Regions from separate parts of the Serratia sp. NFX21 genome, predicted to be linked through region 2. Evidence: predicted binding sites of a transcription regulator. Region 2 holds the regulator's gene; the other holds the start of a gene.
The links. The regulator PurR, encoded in region 2, represses purine synthesis genes. The targets are predictions, from matches to a motif close to CANGCAAACGTTTGCNTG.
Positions count from the first base shown of each region.

Region 1: ACNT1W_RS10790 (amino acid aminotransferase) is a predicted target of PurR. The motif match lies at 2,045-2,062, and genes of this name have one in related genera.

Region 1 is NZ_CP183196.1:2,291,509-2,294,929, reverse strand. It holds gene asnS (asparagine--tRNA ligase) at 1-470, shown strand, start outside; gene ompC (porin OmpC) at 774-1,883, shown strand; gene ACNT1W_RS10790 (amino acid aminotransferase) at 2,128-3,318, shown strand; gene ACNT1W_RS10785 (MBL fold metallo-hydrolase) at 3,387-3,421, opposite strand, start outside.
Region 2 is NZ_CP183196.1:2,786,452-2,789,872, forward strand. It holds gene punC (purine nucleoside transporter PunC) at 1-55, opposite strand, end outside; gene punR (DNA-binding transcriptional activator PunR) at 179-1,123, shown strand; gene purR (HTH-type transcriptional repressor PurR) at 1,120-2,145, opposite strand; gene ACNT1W_RS13260 (YnhF family membrane protein) at 2,469-2,558, shown strand; gene sodB (superoxide dismutase [Fe]) at 2,612-3,190, opposite strand; gene ACNT1W_RS13270 (C40 family peptidase) at 3,384-3,421, opposite strand, start outside.

The DNA of each region.
Region 1 (3,421 bases), 490 kb from region 2:
TTGATTACACCGAAGCGGTGGAAATCCTGATCGCCTCAGGTCAGACTTTCGAAAACCCGGTTTCCTGGGGTATCGACCTGTCTTCCGAACATGAGCGTTATTTGGCCGAGAAACACTTCAAAGCGCCGGTAGTAGTGAAAAACTACCCGAAAGACATCAAAGCTTTCTATATGCGTATGAACGATGACGGTAAAACCGTTGCCGCAATGGACGTTCTGGCTCCGGGCATTGGTGAAATCATCGGCGGTGCTCAGCGTGAAGAACGTCTGGACGTACTGGATCAGCGTCTGGAAGCCATGGGGCTGAATAAAGAAGACTACTGGTGGTATCGCGATCTTCGTCGTTACGGCACCGTTCCTCATGCCGGTTTCGGTTTGGGCTTTGAGCGTTTAATCGCCTATGTCACCGGCGTGCAAAACGTGCGTGATGTCATTCCGTTCCCGCGGACTCCACGTAATGCAACCTTTTAATTAATCAGATAATACATTTTCTAATTAATTTAGTTACAAAACCAAGGCCAGCTTTGCTGGCCTTTCGCATTTTTTAATATTGACGCGCGTCACAAAGTTCCCTGAATATTACTTTTTGTTACAAATGCTTTCATTCTGATACCTCATTGCGACATTGGTAGCATTTTCGTTCTAGATTAACCCGCCCGTGAATGGAACACTGCGTGCAGACACAGGACGACACCAATCTATCAACAATAGTTCCAAAAGAATTATTGGCGGCAGTGGCAAAGGTGTCCGAATAACACCAATGAGGGTAATATAATGATGAAGCGCAACATTCTTGCAGTGGTAATCCCGGCTCTGTTAGCAGCTGGTGCAGCAAACGCTGCTGAAATCTACAACAAAGACGGCAACAAACTGGATCTGTACGGTAAAGTTGACGGTCTGCACTACTTCTCAGACGACAAAGGTAATGATGGCGATCAGACCTATGTGCGTTTCGGCTTCAAAGGTGAAACCCAGATTACTGACCAACTGACCGGTTACGGCCAGTGGGAATACAACGTTCAGGCTAACCACGCTGAATCTCAAGGCACCGAAGGCACCAAGACTCGTCTGGGCTTCGCGGGTCTGAAATTTGCTGACTACGGTTCATTCGACTACGGCCGTAACTACGGCGTACTGTACGACGTGGAAGGCTGGACAGATATGCTGCCAGAGTTCGGTGGCGATACTTACACCTACACCGACAACTTCATGACTGGCCGTACCAACGGCGTTGCTACTTACCGTAACAACAACTTCTTCGGTCTGGTTGACGGTCTGAACTTCGCTGTTCAGTACCAGGGTAAGAACGAAAACGACGGCCGTGCTCTGAAGAAACAAAACGGCGACGGTTGGGGCCTGTCTTCTACTTATGACATCGGCGAAGGCATCAGCTTCGGTGCTGCATACGCATCATCTGACCGTACCGACGACCAGACTCAGCTGTCTACCGCTAAAGGCGACAAGGCTGATGCGTGGACCGTGGGTGCTAAATACGACGCGAACAACGTCTACCTGGCAACCATGTACTCAGAAACCCGTAACATGACTCCATACGGCGAATCTGACTTCACCATCGCTGACAAAACTCAGAACTTCGAAGTGACTGCACAGTACCAGTTCGACTTCGGTCTGCGTCCAGAAGTTTCTTACCTGCAGTCTAAAGGTAAAAACCTGTCTAGCCGTACCGCAAACGGCTCTAGCTTCGGCGGCGGCGATGCCGACCTGGTTAAATATGTTTCTGTTGGTACCACTTACTACTTCAACAAAAACATGTCTACCTACGTTGATTACAAAATCAACCTGCTGGACGAGAACGAATTCACCAAAGCTAACGCCATCGCTACCGACGACATCGTTGGTGTTGGCCTGGTTTACCAGTTCTAAGTTGTCTCACTTAACGGCGGTTCACCGTCGACTAAGTTAAAAAACAGGGCTTCGGCCCTGTTTTTGTTTTTGCGTCCCCCTAAATTTTTATCCTGCCAAATCCCCCTTCCCCCTCATTTTTTATGCTGAATATGCGTCCTTCACAAGATCGAGGTGTTTTTCTCGCAAACGGTTGGCAAAGGGCATAACTGGCGCTACCCTGATGCTTCTGTCTGCTTAACTCCGAGCCATGGAAGCACCTGACATGTTTGAAAAAATCACTGCTGCACCTGCCGATCCGATCCTGGGTCTGACCGACATTTTCCGCGCTGACGCCCGCCCTAACAAAATCAACCTGGGGATTGGCGTTTATAAGGATGAAACCGGTAAAACTCCGGTGCTGACCAGCGTTAAAAAAGCTGAGCAGTATCTGCTGGAAAATGAGACCACCAAAAACTATCTCGGCATTGAAGGTATTCCGGCGTTCGCCAACTGTACGCAAGAGCTGCTGTTCGGCAAACAAAGCCCAATTATTGCCGACAAGCGTGCGCGCACTGCACAAACTCCTGGTGGCACCGGCGGCCTGCGTGTTGCAGCTGACTTCATCGCCAACCAGACCAGCGCGAAACGCATCTGGATCAGCAACCCAAGCTGGCCGAACCACAACAACGTGTTTGGTGCAGTCGGTCTGGAAGTGTTGGAATACGCTTACTACGACGCCGCCAATCATGCGCTGGACTTCGATGGTCTGCTCCGCAGCCTGCAACAGGCTCAGGCCGGCGATGTGGTGCTGTTCCACGGTTGTTGCCATAACCCAACCGGCATCGACCCAACGGCTGAGCAGTGGGCACAATTGGCCGAGCTGTCTGTGGCTAACGGTTGGTTGCCACTGTTTGACTTCGCATACCAGGGCTTTGCGAAAGGATTGGAAGAAGATGCTCAGGGCCTGCGTATTTTTGCCGCCAAGCATCAGGAACTGATCGTCGCCAGTTCTTACTCGAAGAACTTCGGTCTTTACAACGAACGCGTGGGTGCCTGTACCGTCGTTGCTGCTGATGCAGAAACCGCCGATCGTGCCTTCAGCCAGGTGAAAGCGGCTATCCGCGCCAACTACTCCAACCCGCCGTCACACGGTGCTGCCATTGTGGCAACCATCTTGGGCGACGATGCGTTGCGTGCGCTGTGGGAGCAGGAACTGACTGACATGCGTCAACGTATTCACCGCATGCGTCAGCTGTTTGTGAATACCCTGCAGGAGAAAGGCGCTGAGCAGGACTTCAGCTTTATCATCAATCAGAACGGCATGTTCTCATTCAGCGGGCTGACCAAAGAACAGGTTCTGCGTCTGCGTGAGGAATTTGGCGTCTACGCCGTTAACTCCGGCCGCGTTAACGTTGCCGGCATGACACCAGACAATATGGCGCCGCTGTGCGAAGCCATCGTCGCCGTGCTGTAAAACCGTCGCGCGACACATAGCAAAAGGGGCGCTCAAAGCGCCCCTTAGTTATTTCTGCCGGAAATAACTTACCAGATGGCCGGCTCTTCACGCAGGAACGGGT
Region 2 (3,421 bases):
AACCCAGCATACTCAGGCCGGCAAGATAGAACATAAAACCAAAGGAATTTCGCATGGTATTTCTCATTAATATTTTATTGTCGCAGGTTTTTAGCGCCGGCAAGTGTATCCGGCTGGATCTCTGCTTGTGAAACGGTAATATTTGCGAGGTGCTGTTAAAAAAATTGAAGGCAGGGTTATGTGGTCTGAATATTCTCTCGATGTGGTAGATGCGGTCGCCCGCACCGGCAGCTTCAGCGCAGCGGCGCATGAGCTGCACCGAGTGCCCTCGGCGGTCAGTTATACCGTGCGGCAATTGGAACAATGGCTGGCGGTTCCGCTGTTTGAACGGCGTCATCGTGACGTGGAACTGACCCCGGCCGGCGTGGTGTTTGTGCAGGAGGCACGCAGTGTCATCAAAAAAATGCTCGACACCCGCCGCCAGTGTCAACAGGTGGCTAACGGTTGGCGTGGCCAACTGAAAATTGCGGTAGACATCATTGTTAAACCCCAGCGCTGCCGCCAACTGGTTCTGGACTTCTATCGCCATTTCCCCGACGTAGAACTGATGGTCCAACCTGAGGTGTTTAACGGCGTCTGGGATGCGCTGGTGGACGGGCGTGCTGATATGGCTATTGGGGCGACGCGTGCGGTGCCGGTCGGGGGCGGGTTTGCCTTTCGCGATATGGGCGACATGCGCTGGCTGTGCGTGGTCAGTCCGCAGCATCCGCTGGCGATGATGGATGGCCTGTTGAATGATGAGCAACTGCGGCCTTTCCCGTCGCTGTGTCTGGAAGATACCTCGCGCAACCTGCCCAAGCGGGTCACCTGGACACTGGACAACCAACGGCGGCTGGTGGTGCCGGACTGGGCCTCGGCGCTGGATTGTCTGTGTGCCGGCCTGTGCGTTGGCATGATGCCGGCGCATCAGGCCTTGCCATTGGTGCAGCGTGGGGAACTGGTAGCGTTGCAGCTGCAGCAGCCGTTTCCGGCCAGCCCCTGTTGTCTGACCTGGCAGCAGAATACGCCATCACCGGCGATGGCCTGGCTGTTGGATTACCTGGGGGACAGTGAAACGCTGAATCAGGAATGGCTAAGCGAAGTGGTGCCGGAAACCACAGCGGCTTCCGGCATTAGCAATTAGCGGCGGTAATCGATGAATGGGCCGTCAGCGACCGAACGACGCTCAATCAGTTTCGGATGCACTTCAATCACCTGCGACTCTTCACGCTTGCTGATAATACGGTCCAGCAACATGGTGAACGCCATTTCACCCAAACGCTCTTTGGGTTGATGAATGGTGGTCAGTGCCGGGGTGAAATAGCGGGCGTTACGCACGTTATCGTAGCCAATCACCGAAATGTCTTGTGGCACCCGCAGCCCAAGTTCGTCGGCGGCGCAGATCGCGCCCATCGCCATGATGTCGCCGCCGCAGAATACCGCGGTCGGGCGATGTTTTTGCGACAGGATCTGGTGCATGGCCTTGTAGCCGGATTCCGGCTCAAAGTCACCCTGAACAATCCACTCGTCACGTACTTCAATATTGGCTTCTTCCATGGCTTTTAAAAAGCCCTGATGGCGGCCGCCACCGGTATTGCGCGACAGTTGGCCTGGAATGGCTCCAATATCGCGGTGACCGCGTTCAATCAGATAACGCCCGGCCAGATAGCCGCCGGCGAAGGCGTTATCAATGATGCTATCGGTAAAATCACCGCGGGCCGCGCCCCAGTCCATCACAACCATTGGGATGTTGCGGTAGTCTTCCAGCATGCCGAGCAATTGGTCTGGATATTCCGAACACATCACCAGCAGACCATCAACACGCTTTTGCGCCAGCATCGCCAGATAGGCCCGCTGTTTGTCCAGATTGTTGTGCGAGTTACATAAAATCAGCGTATAGCCTTTGCTGTAGCAGCTGTTTTCTACCGCCTCGATCACTTCGGCAAAGTAGGGGGCTTCGCTGGAGGTGGCCAGCAGGCCAATCGATTTGGTGTGATTGACCTTCAGGCTGCGCGCTACGGCGCTGGGTGAGTAATGCAGCTCTTTAATCGCAGCGCCAACGGCCGCTTTTGTCTCTTCGGCGACGAAACGAGTCTTATTGATGACGTGCGAAACGGTGGTGGTGGAAACGCCAGCGCGTTTGGCCACATCTTTAATCGTTGCCATGTAAAGAATGACTCCTGAACTCACATGTTGCAGTATGTAAGTGTGATGTTAATCGTTTGCCTGCGTAGATCCTTCTCCAAAGAAGCGAAAACTGAGTTTTTAGTGTGTTGAAGTCGTCAGCGCTTGGTCAGGAGGGGCATTTTGCCGGTACACAGTTGTGAACTGCGAATTTTGTCCCATATTGAGCCAAAGTGGAAGAGGTAATCGGTATAATAAACCGGGAAATGATAACAAGATTTTATTGTTCAACTGTGTGAAAATGGTTTGACGCATTAATTGTGTGCCTTTTACCCTTGGGAAACCCAATCTGAAAAGGAGTTGTAATGGATACCGATCTGAAAATGTCACTGTTCACCACCGTTTGTGCGCTGGCCGTGATTATTGCTTTCAGCTTCACCGCTGCTTTGAACTGATCCCCTCAAGTAAAACAGGCGCAGCCCGCTGCGCCTGATTGTTTTTCCCCGCGTTACGCCAGGTTCTTTTCCACAAATGCCCAGTTAACCAGTGCCCAGAAGTTTTCCAGGTAGGCAGGTCGTGCGTTGCGGTAATCGATGTAATAGGCGTGTTCCCAAACGTCGACGGTCAGCAGCGGTTTATCATCACCGGTTAGCGGTGTCGCTGCGTTCGAGGTGTTAACAATCGCCAGCGAACCCTCCGGTTTTTTCACCAGCCAGGTCCAGCCTGCGCCAAAGTTTTTCACTGCGGCGTCGCTGAATTGCTGTTTAAATTCGGCGAAAGAACCAAATGCCTGATTAATCGCCACGGCCAGTTTACCTTCAGGCTCACCGCCGCCCTGTGGCGACAGACAGTGCCAATAGAAAGTGTGGTTCCATACCTGAGCGGCATTATTGAAGATGCCGCCGTCAGAGGCCTTAACGATCTCTTCGAGGGACAACCCTTCAAACTTGCTGCCTTTCAGCAGATTGTTCAGGTTCACCACGTAGGCGTTGTGATGCTTGCCATAATGGTATTCCAGAGTTTCTGCGGAAATGTGCGGTTCGAGGGCGTTTTTTTCATAAGGTAATGCAGGAAGTTCGAACGACATTGCTTTCTCCTTGTACAGTGCCAGTCCACCGTCGTAACAACGGGTATTAGATTGACCTGTTTTTATTGTGGGTATTTAGCTTAGCAATTTTCGCGATGAATTACAGGGGGAACGGGCAAGGGATTGGCTATGACTACGAGGTTTGGGGAAACGATCAGGGGAGAGCGGCTGACAGTGCCAGCCGCAAGGGAGTTTATCGAATGGTTTTTGGCGTGACTACCCGGCGTGCGC